2 regions of the Shewanella sp. Scap07 genome follow, and region 1 is predicted to be linked to the other one. Evidence: riboswitches for the same ligand, from Rfam matches in the RefSeq annotation. Region 1 holds a riboswitch; the other holds the start of a gene.
The links. Region 1 has a riboswitch for cobalamin ahead of FLM48_RS16480 (TonB-dependent receptor). Riboswitches for the same ligand answer to the same signal wherever they lie in the genome.
Positions count from the first base shown of each region.

Region 2: another riboswitch for cobalamin. It lies ahead of FLM48_RS17470 (ABC transporter ATP-binding protein); the one in region 1 lies ahead of FLM48_RS16480 (TonB-dependent receptor).

Region 1 is NZ_CP041329.1:3,758,462-3,766,264, forward strand. Features, by position in the region: gene FLM48_RS16475 (GDSL-type esterase/lipase family protein) at 48-668, opposite strand; gene FLM48_RS16480 (TonB-dependent receptor) at 765-2,732, opposite strand; cobalamin riboswitch at 2,846-3,011, opposite strand; gene FLM48_RS16485 (hypothetical protein) at 3,139-3,774, opposite strand; gene FLM48_RS16490 (BlaI/MecI/CopY family transcriptional regulator) at 4,028-4,399, shown strand; gene FLM48_RS16495 (TonB family protein) at 4,399-5,610, shown strand; gene azu (azurin) at 5,994-6,479, shown strand; gene lptG (LPS export ABC transporter permease LptG) at 6,540-7,598, opposite strand; gene lptF (LPS export ABC transporter permease LptF) at 7,595-7,803, opposite strand, start outside.
Region 2 is NZ_CP041329.1:3,982,393-3,990,195, reverse strand. Features, by position in the region: gene metH (methionine synthase) at 1-425, opposite strand, end outside; gene FLM48_RS17480 (ATP-binding protein) at 985-3,843, shown strand; gene FLM48_RS17475 (histidine phosphatase family protein) at 3,973-4,602, shown strand; cobalamin riboswitch at 4,778-4,935, shown strand; gene FLM48_RS17470 (ABC transporter ATP-binding protein) at 5,036-5,875, shown strand; gene FLM48_RS17465 (iron ABC transporter permease) at 5,862-6,905, shown strand; gene cobT (nicotinate-nucleotide--dimethylbenzimidazole phosphoribosyltransferase) at 6,976-7,803, shown strand, end outside.

The DNA.
Region 1 (7,803 bases):
AGCCGTTGATTTGCTTTAAAATAGCGTCCAGTTCTTCACCATATATACTACAACGCTCCCGCTAGCTGTAGCTGCTGATAAACTTGCTCAGCTAACACTCGATAACCTGCGGCATTTAGATGGACAGTGTCAGACTTCATTGCTGGATTCTTTAGCAAATCAGACAAGGTATCTTCTAGCAGTACTAAGTTATTAATATCGGCAAGTTGGCGGTAAAATGAAGCAGGGCTTAAAAATAATTGCTTACTGGGCACTGCCACCAACACCACATCAATTGCGCGATTTTGCGCTATGGTAATCATAGATTGTAGATTATTTTCCGTGGCCGCCAAATCATGATTACGCAAGATATCGTTGCCCCCTTCTAGCAAAATAATCAATTCAGGCGCACTTTGATTTAACACTGACTCAAAACGGGCTAAGCCCTCAGCGGTTGTTTCCCCTGAAATGCCGGCATTGATTACCTTACGGCCAGTCAATAAGGCCAACTGACTTGGGTAGTCCTGCCCATCTGCAGCGCCTTTGCCAAAGGTTAGGCTGTCACCAAAAGCTAATATCACGCTATTTGGTGCTAATGGGGTCAACTTGGGCCCAGAGCAGCCAGACAACAGCAATATCAATAAACTGGCTACAGCCAATTTAACCCAATGGTGCAGAGCTAATCCCATGATGCGATCTCATTTATTTACGCTTGCGCTCACCATGACGCAAAAAAAGCCAGGCACAAGGCCTGGCTTCATATGTTTGACTCGCTTTTGCTTAACTTAGAAACGGTAGCTCGCCGATAGACGCAACGCGCGGCCTGTGCCGGGGTAATAACCGTGCGCGCCCCAACTGCTGTAGTAACCTGCACTGACATATTGCTCATCAAACAGATTATCTACACGTAAGCTCGCTAACCAATCATTGTTGGTGTAGTTAATGGCAATATTGGTCAAGTAATAAGCATCTAGCTTAGGAGCAACATTGCCGTTATCCCCTTCAATAAAACGCTCGCCGGTGTAAACAAGTTCAGTAAATACCTGCCAGTTTTCATTTGCATCTATGCTAAAGAAACCACGACCAGAATGCTCAGCAACCCAAGACAATTTATTGCCTTTATTCACACCTTCGGTAAATTCAGCATCAATATAGTTGTATTCAATGCCTAACAAAATCTGGCTAGCAAGCTGCCAATCCCAATCGATGCTAGCACCTAAACGAGATGAAGCATCAGCATTAACGTTAGCTCCAGGAAAGCTGCCACCAGGAGGGGTTTCCGCATTTGGGTCAAACACAATTTCATCTTCTAAGTCGAGCTGATAAGCGCTGATACGCACGCTATGTTGCTCAGGAGCCCAGTCCCAACCCGCTTCGTACGAGCGACCCGTTTGCGGCTTCAATCCAACTACATCTTTAGGTGTGTAAGCCTGCTCATCCACTTTGGCAAAACGGAAGTTGTCATCGGCACGAATATACAGACGGTGATTGCTATTCGGACGATAGTTCAAGCCAAGCTCAAATGCATGGGCGTCTTGGTCTAAATCGACTCCCTGAGGGTAGACCGCACCATCAACAAGCTCATCGCTCACTTCCGCGTAACGACCACCGACAACATAACTAACACTGGTGGTTAATGGCACAGTCGCTTGCGCATAGGCGCTGGCAACTTTCTGCACATTACTGCGTCCCCAGCTGAACTCTGATTCACCACGGCTTAGATCAATACCAGTCACAATATTCAGATCGCCTTTTGCCGTTTCGTAAGTCGCCACGGCTTTGGGCAATACTTCTAACATAGAGCGATTGTTTTTACCTGGGCTACCCCAGCTAACTGACGTCACTTTGGTGTCTGTGTAATTGGCGTCCAAGCCAAGCTTCCACGCATCGCTGATCTGGTAATGATAACCAGAGCGAATGGCGGTGGTCATTTCATGTTGATAATCGTCTTTGTTAAATGGATTAGCCTGACGAGGATCATCTTCAATTTGATCTAATGTCAATGAACCCGCTAATTCACGATCGTTATCGTAGTAACTGGTTTCAACAAAGAAATCATCGTTATCGCCTTGATACTGCAAACGGCCTAAAATCGATGAAGTCTCATTGGCATTATGTTCGCGGTAATTGTCACCTTGGTTGTAACTGGCAGCGGCGTAGTATCGCCAAGTGTCATTAATCGCACCTGCAACGTCAGCTTTGGCTTCATAAGTATTAAAACTACCGCCAGACAGTTGCAGTGTGCCCCCGGTCGCATTTGGGGTTTTGGTGATAATGTTAATCACACCACCAACAGCTTGGTCACCGTAAAGTACGCCCGCACTGCCTGATAGCAGTTCAACGCGCTCTATCTGGTGCAACGGAATGGCATTAATGCTTGGCGCTGCAATATCAATATTATTCAAGCGACGACCATCAACCAAAATCAAGGTGTTGTTCGCAGCTTGGCTAGCACTGAAGCCACGCATAGAAAATACTGCACCTGAATTTGAATCTGAGATTTGAATGCCACTTTGACCACGTAATACTTCAGTCAAGGAGGTCGCACCGCTCATTTCAATGGCTGCAGCGTCAATAACATTCACGTTGGCGGCGATATTCATCGGGCTATTTTCACTACGACCAATGACGGTAATCGTCTCATCAATAGTGGCAGACTCGGCCTCAGCCGCAAACGTAGACATTGAAATACTGGCAGAAGATGCCAAGATGCCGGTTAACAACACGGCTATTTTAGTTGGTTTAGTACCCATTTTACCTTTAACTCCTGAAAGGAAAACGGGGCAAAAATTGTCACGAATCAAGTGCTAACAGATCGCCTTACTCTTGCTACTTAACATCGCATTCTGAGATCTGCCCGCCGAAATCTCAAAATCATCTTTAGGGCCGGTCTCCGGACTTAGGTGACACCTTAGTAAAAACAACTAAGGGTTACTTTACCGTTGCGGGGGCAGTGCCAGATTCTCACTGGCTTCCCGATTATCTTTGCTGCAAATGTCTGAAGCGAAAGCACCACAAAAGATTGACTTAAATCATTAACTTGTTGCTCAATTAGTCTGCCTAATGATTGCATGCTTGTTGCTAGGCACTAATTGCGGGCGCAATTATAGATGTCTATACGTATAAAAGTCTATTGCTCATTCAACTTACATATAACAATTACTTAAACACAGTGCCGCCAGTAATCGCTTTATCGGGCGCTTGAATCGCCTTAGCAATATCGACCGACACGCTACCGACCCCTCTGGCACTATGGTGCATCAAATAGAGATGTTGTTGCCCTTGAACGACAGTAAAGTGGCCTATTTCACTGAGGCTCTGCTGACCAAAGCTACCATCTGTACTGTGATTTAACGGCATTTTGCTACAGGAAAGTAAGGCGCTAAATGCGGGCTGGCCGTTAATAACTTGGCTGCCTATTTTGTTGTAGTTCACTTCTCCTTGGCAGCTGTGTCGATAATTGTCGGCAAAGGTATCTAGAAAAGCTTCAGCATTGATTGAATTGGCTTTATTTTTAAAGCTCTGCACACAATATAGCGACGACCACTTATTTAAGAATTCATCGTTAGGCACAAATTCAGCGGAAAACATGTCACCGCGATGCTCACTATAAGCTAATCGCCAATTGTGTGGAAAATGAAAACTCAGCGGATGCTCAAAGACCGCAAGCTCATGTACACGGGGACTATCTTGTGCTGTTGTGGCGGGTTCCGCTTGCGCAATTGAGATTGCTGCCGCGTTTGAAAGGGCAAATAAAACGGCTAGGTTAACTAAGGACTTAACACCCAAGTTCATATCTTTCTTCCTTGTTTGTACACAAGTTTTTAAACTTACTCACTAACAAATAGCTCCGCCATTTGTACTAAAAACGAGCGCCCTGTTGTTTAGATCCATTAATCGGTTACTACGAGGGGGTTGCTGGCTAGTTTACTACATATCCGCCAAGCCGTGCGCACAAGTTGTTAAATAATTTTCAACAAACCAGTTGCATTTAAAAATTACAAATGTAATCTTATATTCAAATTACAACTGTAATCTAAGGCTGAAAATGCAAGAAATAAGTAATAGTGAATTGGCTGTGCTAAATGTGCTTTGGCACCACTCGCCGCTCAATGCCAGTGAAATTGTCAGCGCACTTGCTGCGCAACAAATGCATGAAAAAACGGTTAAAACGCTACTCAATCGTTTAGTCAAAAAGCAGGCTATAGGTTTCGAAAAGCAGGGGCGTGCCTACTTATACCAGCCACTCATTAATCAAAATGAATACCAAATTAAGCAGAGTAAAACTTTTATTGAGCGCGTGTTTGGCGGCAATTTATCGCCGCTAATTGCTGGTTTTGCCAAACATAATGAGCTCAATGAAAGAGATATCGCCGAGCTAAAATCGGTTATCGAGCAATGGGAAAAGGAGCAAAAGTAATGGCTAACTGGCTGATGGAACAGACTGTTATTACCACCTTGGCGGCGCTGATACTTTTACTGTGTCACAAACCATTACTCGCTCGATTGGGCGCGCACTACACCTATTTTTTATGGGCTATCATTCCCATGCTGCTGTTATGTTCAGGGCTGCAAAGCTACCTACCCAATATAGGCCTAGCTGAGCAACCACTTACCATGCAGTACTACCGAGTATTTGCCAGTGAAACCCTCGCGCTATCAAGCAGTTTATGGTCTCACCTTTACTTGCCCTACCTGTACCTATTGGGAGTCGGCTATTTATTGGCGAAAATGGTTTACCAGCACCACCAAGCCCTATCACTATCGCTTTATGCCCAACGATTGGATATTCCCAGCTCGCCTATCGATGTGGCACAAGTTAGCGGTATTCACTCGCCGATGTTAGTGGGTATTTTCAAGCCACGTATTCTTGTCCCAGTCGACTTCCTAACCCTGAGCCATGAACAGCAACAAGCGATACTGGCACACGAGATTTATCACTATCGTCGTGGCGACCACATTGCTAACCCGATTGCCTTTATCATTAGTGCCATATTTTGGTTCAATCCTTTGATGTGGTTAGCTCACCAACGTTTTCGCCATGATCAAGAATTAGCCTGTGATGCCTACATAACCGATGATATGGATCATAGCCAAAAGATTGCCTATAGCCGCGCGTTATTGGCCTACTCGCAACATGCGCCATCTAGCATGTTACACACCCACTATGGAGATAAAAACATCTTAAAAGAGAGGATATTACAGATGAAAAAAGTACATGGGAAAAACCCACTTGCGATACTTAGCCTAACCGTACTGATGGGGCTTAGCAGTATTGCTATTAATCAACAAGCTTTAGCGGGCAATCTAGGCGACAAGCAGGCCACTAAACAAGATGTCATTTACCCTGTCGTGCGTATCGAGCCTAAGTACCCGGTTGAAGCGGTCAATAGCAACCTCAACGGTTATGTGCAACTTCAGTTCGATATTAGTGCCCAAGGTAAAGTCGATAATGTCGCCGTGATTAAATCGTCTCCTCAAGGCGTGTTTGACCAATCAGCCATCGATGCACTTGAGCAGTGGGTCTATGAAAAGTCAGCTAATGGTGCCAAAGCGAGTAAAGTACAGCTCGACTTTGTTATGCATGAGCCTGCCGCCAATGTGGAGCGAATCAAAGTCACTAGTCATTAGTCGCCGTTCACTGAGCATTGATTCACTCATTGGGTTTAGCTTGATCACCTAAACCTGATAAACCTAGCGCAATGCTTGGCCAGTCATCGGCTTGATAAAGCCGCCACTAGGAGCCATTAAATTAATAATAGAGGCCATGCTAGAACATGCTAGAAACAGTGAAAGGCACGACGGCTGCCACTATAGCCGCAACTAAGCCAGCTTATACGGCCTACCCCCTAATATTATCAGCTGGAACGACGACAGAATTCATCGTTAACGCTCCCTCTGCAATTGTAAATTCCCAACATTTACAATTGAGAATGATTTTCATTTAATAAGGTTTCCCCTATGCTGCCTGTGATCTTGGCTTACACGCCAGCAACAACAATAAGGGGCAGAAAATGTCATCAAAACTCAACAACAAACTATCGCAGTGGATTAAACGCATCATCAACTTAAGCCTAGTGAGTCTACTTTACAGTGGCCACGCCTACGCCAATGAATGCGACATTAGCTTAACAGCAAATGATGCTATGCAATTTAGCGCCAAAACCCTCAGTGTGCCGGCCAGCTGTACCGATGTCACACTAACATTGATCCATGACGGTAAGTTACCCAAAACCGCGATGGGCCATAATTGGGTGCTGACTCAAGCGGCTGATATGCAAGCAGTGGCAAACGATGGGATGGCTGCCGGCGCCGCTAACCATTACGTCAAACCTGACGATAGCCGAGTGATTGCACATACAGAAATTATCGGTGGTGGTGGCAGCACTAGCATCAGCTTTAGTACCCAAGGTATGACAGCTGGTAGCAGCTATAAGTTTTTCTGCTCCTTCCCTGGCCATTGGGCCATTATGCAAGGTGACTTTAGCATAACGGAATAATAAAAATGGCGGGCTTATGCCCGCCATCACTTTATCAATTGTACCTTAATCATGGCGACATCAGCGCCGAATATAATAGATGGCTGCAGCACTGAAAATCATCGGCGGCATCATCGCCCCCACCATTGGTGGCAAACCATAAACTAAGGTCATCGGCCCAAAGATTTCATTACAGATATAAAAGCTAAAGCCTGCCACCACGCCCAGTAGCACCCTAGCCCCCATGGTCACCGTTCGCAGTGGACCGAATACAAATGACAATGCCACTAACATCATCACAGCGACTGTCACAGGCTGCATAATCTTGCGCCAAAGCGCCAATTCGTAGCGCCCTGCATCTTGGTTGTTCAAGGCCAAATAGTCCAAATAACCTAACAAACCTTGTATCGATAAAGCTTCGGGCTTCACTGACACAACACTGAGTTTATCCGGTGTTAAAGTTGACTCCCAACGATAAATGGTCTGCTCAGTAAGCGAGATACGGTCGTTGACCAGCTGGGTATGGCGTACATTCAGCAGACGCCAGTGATCGTTGGCATACACCCCGCGCTCTGCATGGACAGTGCTGACTAAGCTTAGGTTGTCATCAAATTCATACAGGGTAACTTGGTGCAGGGTATTAATATTCTCCACTTCGGTAATATGCACAAACAGATCGCCATCGCGTGCCCAAATACCACGGTTAGACTTAAACAAGCTACCACCGGAAGTTTTTACCGCCCGCAGTTCATTTGCGTGTCTTTCAGCCACTGGGGCACCATACTCACCCAGCAACATCACCATCAACATTAACGGAATAGCCGTTTTCATCGCCGACATAGTAATTTGTAGTCGAGACAATCCAGCCGATTGCATTACCACCAACTCTGAATTCGATGCCAACATCCCCATGCCAATCAATGCGCCTAATAGCACCGCCATGGGAAAGAACATTTCAATATCACGCGGAATAAGGAAAAGTACGTAAATGCCGGCATCCATCAATGAATAGGTACCACGGCCCACTACCCGCAATTGATCAACCCATTTAATAATGCCCGATAGGCCGGTGAGGATCAGCAAACACAGCGCAGAGGTGCTAATCAGGGTTCGGGCAATATAGAAGTCTAATATTCTCATGCGCAGGCCTTCTTACGCTTAAACAGCCCGGTTAACTTAGCCCCGGTTGGGCGTTCTTTACCCAACAACAAAACACCAAGAAATAGTGCCGAAGCATGGATCCACCACATACCTAAATAGGCCGGAATCACTTCATCTTCTAGTGCCTTACGCCCTGCAACCATTAAACCAAAATAGCCAAGATAAAGCAGTATAGCCGGGAACA
Region 2 (7,803 bases), 220 kb from region 1:
CCAAGTACCCCTGCAACATAGCAATGGCGGCCCGTTTCAGCGGCAACTTCATCAGCGGCTGCTCGAGCCACTCGGGCTCCTTCAAGGTTGATTTCGGCCGACAGTTCTTCCATTTCATAGTCGGCCATCGCGATGCGCGTGGCGTTAAACGTGTTGGTTTCGATGATATCGGCACCAGCGAGCAAATATTGCTTATGAATCTCTTTGATGATGTCTGCTTGGGTTAACACCAACAGGTCGTTATTGCCCTTAACATCGCACGGCCAATCTTTAAAACGTTCACCACGAAAGTGTTCTTCTTCTAATTTATGGTCTTGGATCATGGTACCCATAGCACCATCTAAGATCAGGATCTGTTGTTTCAGCTGCGCTTCGATTTGCGCGTTGATTTGCCTAACTTGAGTTATCGGGGTACGGATCGCCATAAATTTTACCTATTTAAAACAGACTGCAACAGACACACATTCGCTCTAAGCGACGTAACACATTGTATAGCATTGTTTATTTGATCAAAATATTGCTTTCATACAATAAGGAGACCAGCGGTTTTAAGTATTAGCTATAGCATGCTTAATCAACAACATGCAGTGTTACTTTTAGATGTTTATACGTATAGACGTCTATACTAATCAGTTGACCTGCTAAGAGCAAGTTTATTGCTCGATGTTTATCGGTTTTCAAGTCCGCTGTTTATCCCACGCTATCGATGTTTACGACCGATAATAGTGCGCTAAGTTTGTACTATGCTTATACAACGTCAAGCAATGGAGATGCGTGGTGATCAACAAAACAACGTTGCCAGCATTTAGGTGGTTAATACTGATACTCGCTTCTATGGTCATTACATGGCCCATGGCCACCAATATTGATTTTAATATTGGTCAGCTCATCATCGTCGTTTCAATTATTTGGCTTGGATTAATAGCGCTGCTATTTGTGATGAGTTTGCGCAGTCAATGAAGCGACGAGTTGGAGTATGAAAACATGATATCTCCAATTACCTTGATACTGGTTATTATTGGTTATATCGGTGTTTTATTCTTAATTGCCCAATGGGCAGAATCAGGCAGTATACGCGCGCAGAAAGTCACCAATAGCGTGTCAGTTTACGTGCTATCTATTGCAATCTATTGCACCAGTTGGACCTTCTTTGGCAGTGTCGGTATTGCGACCACCTCTGGCGTGTTAATGTTGACCATCTATTTAGGGCCCAGTTTAGTTATGCTGGTGCTATGGCCGTTGATGCAGCGCATCTTGCTGGTTAAGCAAGTTTATCATGTCACCAGTATTGCCGATTTCCTATCCGCTCGATTTAATCGCAGTATCACGCTTGCGGCGCTGGCATCGGTTGTGGCTATGGTCGGCGTAGTCCCTTATTTAGCGCTGCAATTAAAAGCAATTAACGGCGCAATAGACACCGTAATTGACAGTGGCGAGCCTGTATATCAAGCACTGACTTGGTTCATTTGGGCTGGAGTAGCATTGTTTACCATTGTTTTTGGCATTCGGCATTTAGATCCAACTGAGCGCCATCCTGGGATGATGTTAGCTTTAGCTATTGAAGGCAGTGTCAAGCTCATTGCGATGCTAGCGGTGGGGTTATTTGTCAGTTTTTACCTGTTTGATTCACCCTTGGCGATATTAACTCAACTGCAACAGCAGTTGCCTGAAATGGCACAAACGATGGCGCAAAAACCTGCATTAATGACTTGGTGTAGCTATTTGTTGTTAGCCGGTTCAGCATTTTTACTCCTTCCTCGCCAGTTTCACGTTATGGTGGTTGAAAACGCCAATGCTAAGCACGTCATAAAAGCGCAATGGATGCTGCCGTTATATCTATTCTTGATGACGGTATTTGTTACCCCCATTGCGGCTGCTGGCTTGTTGTTACTTGGCCCGCAGAATCCAGATATGTTTATGTTGGCTTTACCAATGGCTTCCGGCCAACCTTTGCTGACGCTGTTGGTATTTATTGGCGGCTTCTCGGCCTCAATGGCGATGTTGATGGTGTCTGGCATGACCTTATCGACCATGTTCAGTAATCACATTGCACTGCCTTTCCTGCAACGTTATTTCCCAAACTCCATATTTAAACGCTATTTACTGCAAAGTCGTTGGCTGGCTGTATTTTTGATCCTCGGTGCAGGTCAGGTGTTTTATTTACTTTTGGGCGACTCCTATATGTTGGTCAATATGGGGATGTTGTCATTTTGCGCGATATTACAGTTTATGCCGTTAGTGATTTGTGGCCTTTACTGGCCAACGGTTACCACCAAAGGCGCCATTGCCGGTTTGGCCGCAGGATTCAGCGTTTGGGGTTATTGCTTGTTACTTCCCTCGCTGATGAATAGCGGTTGGTTATCGGCAGATATTTTGACCGCAGGTCCGTGGGGGATAGATTGGTTGCGCCCAGAGCATCTGTTTGGCTCGCAAATGCAGCATATTAGCCATGGGACTTTTTGGTCGTTAATTGCCAATATTTCGACGTTGATCATGGTGAGTCTTTTTAGTCAAACCCCTGCAGAAGAGCAGCGCTACAGCGCTGAGTTTATCGATGTCATGGCCGACAAAGGCGAAGACAATGAAGCCTTATTTGAGTTGCTACCACAGGATATCGACTTAGCCCCCAAATTGACCATTATTGCCGATATTTTTGGTCAATATCTCAGAGATGATTTAGCCAAACTCAAAGTCGATATGTGCCTATTAGAGGTGGGCTTGTCGGTTGAAGACCCGGTTAACGTGCAAGAGTTGGCCAATTTAGAGCGAGCCACAGAACGGTTGTTGAGCGGGATAACCGGGGCATCAGTGGCACATATGGTTGTGACACAATCAAACTTGTATTCGAAGTCAGAAAAGCAGGTGCTTGCTCGCTATTACAGACAGCTATTAACCCAATTGAAAATTAGCCCAGCTCAACTGCGACAGCAGCTTAACTATGCAAAAGAAAAAGAGCAGTTGGCAAAGCAATACTCTGACAAAATGGAAGCCCTGGTTGCCCAACGTACCGAGGAGTGGCAGGCGGCGATGGATAAGCTTAAGCGCACCCAAAATCAGCTGGTAGAGCATGAAAAGCAGGCATCATTGGGTAAAATGGTGGCGGGCATAGCGCATGAGATCAACACTCCTATCGGGGTATGTGTCACCGCCGCTTCGCATATGAATGATCAGGTCAATGAGCTAAAAAGATTGTTCCTAGCTGGTGAGCTAGACGAGCAAGAGTTTGTTCAGTTTATTGATACATGCATTGAGGCCATGGATATTATTTTAAAAAATAATGCCCGCGCCTCAAACTTAATTCAAAGCTTTAAGCGTGTTGCCGTCGATCAATCTAGTGAGCAGCAACGGCAATTCTTACTTAAGGAGTATTTGCAAGAAGTAATATTATCGCTGCGGCCAACATTGAAGCAGTTACCCCATCATATAACGATTGACTGCGACCCTAGCTTAATGTGCCATACCTATCCAGGTGCATTGTCACAGGTGATCACGAATTTGATCATGAATAGTATTTTGCATGGGTTTGAAGCTGAGCAAATCGGCACTATGACCATTCAAGCACAGTTACGAGATGAGACGGTTGAACTGATCTATGCTGATGATGGTATCGGTTTAGATGAAGAGGGGGTAAAAAATCTCTTTGACCCATTTTATACCACTAAGCGCAATGAGGGCGGAAGCGGCTTAGGTGCGCATTTAGTTTACAACTTAGTCAGTCAAAAACTGCAAGGGAAGGTGGATATCAAAACCGCGCCAAATGAAGGCTTGGTTTATCATATTTTATTTCCGAGGTTATTAGTTAAAGATCATACCAAGCCACCGCCAATAAACTTTGATATCTGAGCGTTTACATAGAACTAGGCTAATCTAACCTTGGCGCTTGTAGTTAAAAGTTGATCAACATGCTTGTATCTGCGCCTGCCAAGTCGTTAGGCTAGGTGCATAGTGTTCATTAACAAGCTTATCCATCTGATGAAAATAACCAGCGTATATCTAATGCGTCACGGTCAGTGCCAAGGCGGTCAAATTTTACGGGGCACTACCGATGTCGCGCTTAGCGCGCAGGGGCAAGCCTTGATGCTCGACAATATTGCTAAGTTGGTAGACAAACTTGCGATGCAGTCGCAGCAACTAAACGCGTGTTTTAGCTCACCGCGGCAGCGCTGCATGTCTGTGGCTAAGCAACTTAACAGCCGTTATGGGCTTGCGTATCAGCAGTGCGACGGGTTAGCCGAGATTGACTTTGGCGAGTGGGACGGCCAGCCACTAGATGAGCTATATCAATCTTGCCAGCCGCAACTTGAAGCCTATTGGCAAGATCCATGGGCAAACCCTGCACCCAATGGCGAAACTATGGCAGCTTTTGAAATGCGAGTGCAAACTGGCTTTGAGCACATAGCCAATCAATGCCGGGGTCAACACATATTATTATTAACCCACGGTGGAGTGATACGTCACTTGATGGCACAAGCGCTAGGCGTTAGTCGAGCCAGTGGTTTTTATTCTCAGCTGGATATCCCCTATGGCGCTGTGGTCAATATCACCTTATATCAGGGCGAGGATGGTCAGATGCACTACCGGCTGCATTGGCCTAATGGTTAATCCGTTCGATTTCGCTTAAGTCGGTGAATTGAGGTCGATGTCACTAGGGTGAACTGAGACAACATTTTGCTACTGAGGTTGGCGACTTGGCTGAAAATCGGCATAATAGCCACAGTTAAAGACTATTGGCCGTCTAGATGTCGATAGTCGAAAGTAAGGTGTTGAGCGTCTTATTGGCCTAGTTACTGGGTAAGATAAGCTTAACTTAATAGGGAATTGGGGAGCAGTCTCACTGCCTGCCCAAGCTGTGCCCGCAACTGTACGCCATAACCGATGCTAACCTGCGTTAGGTTATCGCAAGCCAGGATACCTGCCTTACTTTTCGCCAAGAAACTCGAGCGGGTAACTCGAGGGAGCTTGAAATGAAGTACCTCATGATATCGGTTGGCAGCAACTACATTTCCACGGTGACCAAGTGGGAAGTCAGTTAGCGATGCCTACACAAGATTGTCAACATCATAGCGATAATGCACTAAATGTAACTGATCTGCATTGGCATGCGGGTGAGCGCACGATTCTTAAAGGCGTCAACTTGCAGCTTGCTGCAGGTAAAATGTTAGGCATTATTGGCCCAAATGGCGCGGGTAAATCCAGTTTGCTTCGTTGTTTATACCGCTACCTCACCCCCAGCCAAGGGCAAATCTGTTTATTTGGCAAAGATATTAGCCATTACCCTCTTAAGGCGTTTGCTCGTGAAGTGGCTGTTGTGCTGCAAGATACCCCACAGCATTTTGATATGACCACCGAGCAGCTGGTCATGTTAGGGCTGACACCCCACAAGTCTGCATTGTCGCTGACTAGCCAAGCCGACCATTTTGCGGTTGCGCAGGCTCTTGAAAAAGTGGGTTTATCCCATTTAGCTAAGCAAGCTTATGAGCACTTATCTGGTGGCGAGAAGCAACGGGCACTGATCGCCAGAGCCATAGTGCAGCAGCCTAAACTGTTGATATTGGATGAGCCCACCAATCACCTTGATATCCGCTATCAAATTCAGATCCTTGAGTTACTGCATTCGTTAGGCATTACTGTGGTGATCAGTATTCATGATCTCAACCTTGCCAGTGCGATGTGCGATCAATTACTGCTGCTTAATCAGGGGCAAGGCATCGCACAGGGCATGCCATCACAGGTACTCACCGAGCAATTGATTGGTGATGTATTTGAGGTTTGCTGCGCCGTTGCCCCGCATCCACAGCATCAACGTCCGCAAATTACCTACTACTATGGCTATCAAGCCGGTGAAACCCATGCAGGAGGTAATGATGCAAGTTAAACGCACTTTGCCCAAGCAGCTTTATTTCGGCCTCATGGTGATGGCCATTATGTTAGCCAGCACGCTAACGCCGATGCTCGCGGCCAGTTTTGGCGCGGCTGACATTAGTTTTAGCCAAGTCTATCAAATGATACTGGCGCAGTTGCGCGGAGATACGGGTCACTTTGGTGTCACTGAGCGGATTGTTATGGAACTGCGTATGCCGCGTATTGTGCTGGCTTTTGCTGCCGGGGCGGGTTTGGCCGTCGCCGGTGCTGTGTTGCAAACCGTGACCCGAAATCCTTTGGCCGATCCTTACCTATTTGGTATTTCCTCCGGTGCCTCCCTAGGCGCCGTGGTGGTGATAACGCTGCAGGGGCAAAGCGAGCTAGCTGCGCAGCTCAGCTGGCTAAGTTTGCCATTGGGCGCCTTTATTGGCGCGGTATTATCAGTGTTATTAGTGATGGCATTTTGTGGTGGCAGGTTAAGTATTCAGGTGGAGCGTATGCTGCTATCCGGTGTCGCCATCTCGTTTATGTTTGGCGCCATGACCAGCCTATTATTGTATTTCAGTGGTCCACAGGCCGCCGCATCTGTACTGTTTTGGAGCCTAGGAAGCTTTGCCAAAGCCACCTGGGCCGATGTGGGTTTGCCTGTGTTAACTGTGGTGGGTGCGACTTTGATTATTTTGTTGTTTAAGCGCCAAGTGATGGCAATGAAAGCTGGCGATGAAACCGCTCACACCTTGGGCATCGCCGTCGGGCGCTTGCGGGTTGGCATGTTGTTGCTGTGTTCATTGATAACCGCAGTGCTCGTGGCCAATTGTGGTGGTATTGGCTTTGTTGGCTTAATGGTGCCACATATCGTCAGAATGTTGATGCCCGGCCGCTTTGCGCTGCTAACCATAGCCTTAGTGGGGGGCTTATTCATGATATGGGTCGATGTGATTGCACGTAGTTTACTGAGCTATCAAGAGCTACCCATTGGCATCATTACCGCGGTGATCGGCAGTGGTTTCTTTCTGTTTATCTTAGCCAGTAAACGCCAGTAATAGTTCCAATAATAAAGCTAAAAAATAATGATAAGTATAACGAATGACCTTGAGTTTAATAGGAAGAAACATGTTTCAAATCAAGCCCGTTGACCATCAGCAAGATGAGACCATTCAGCATAAAATCGACAACAAAACCAAACCTCTTGGCGCCTTAGGAGAACTTGAAAGTCTGGCCATGCAACTGGCACAAGTTTTAGGTGATCCTATCTGTATTCGTCGACCTAAATTGTTGGTTTTTGCTGGCGACCATGGCATTGCGGCATCGGGGGTCTCTATTGTGCCCAGTGAAGTGACCACTCAGATGGTGGTTAACTTTTTAGAGGGGGGGGCGGCAATCAATGCATTTTGTCGTCAAAGTGGTTTTGAAATGGAAGTCATTGATTGCGGGATTGCGCAGCCATTAGATATGCCAGGGCTCATCAATCAACGATTGGGCGCTGGAACCAATCCTATTCATCGTCAACCCGCCATGACCATTGGTGCAGTAAAGCAAGGTTTTGCTATGGCTAAAGCCCGTGTGGCACACCACCATGCACAGGGGACAAACCTGCTTGGTTTTGGTGAGATGGGCATCGGCAATACGTCGTCAGCGGCTGCGATTATGGCTGCGGCATTGCAAGTTCCTGTGGCCGATTGTGTTGGCCGTGGTACCGGCATTGATGCGGCGACCTTAAAGCGCAAGCAAGCCCTCATTGAAGAAGCGCTACGCATTCACTCTGACAGCCTAGATGATCCCATTGAGCTACTGGCAGCGCTGGGCGGATTTGAAATTGTACAAATGACCGGGGCAATACTTGCGGCGGCAGAATTAAACATGGTGGTGGTAATTGATGGCTTTATCGCAAGCGCGGCGGCGATAATGGCAATAAAGATCAATGCAAATTGCCGTGATTAC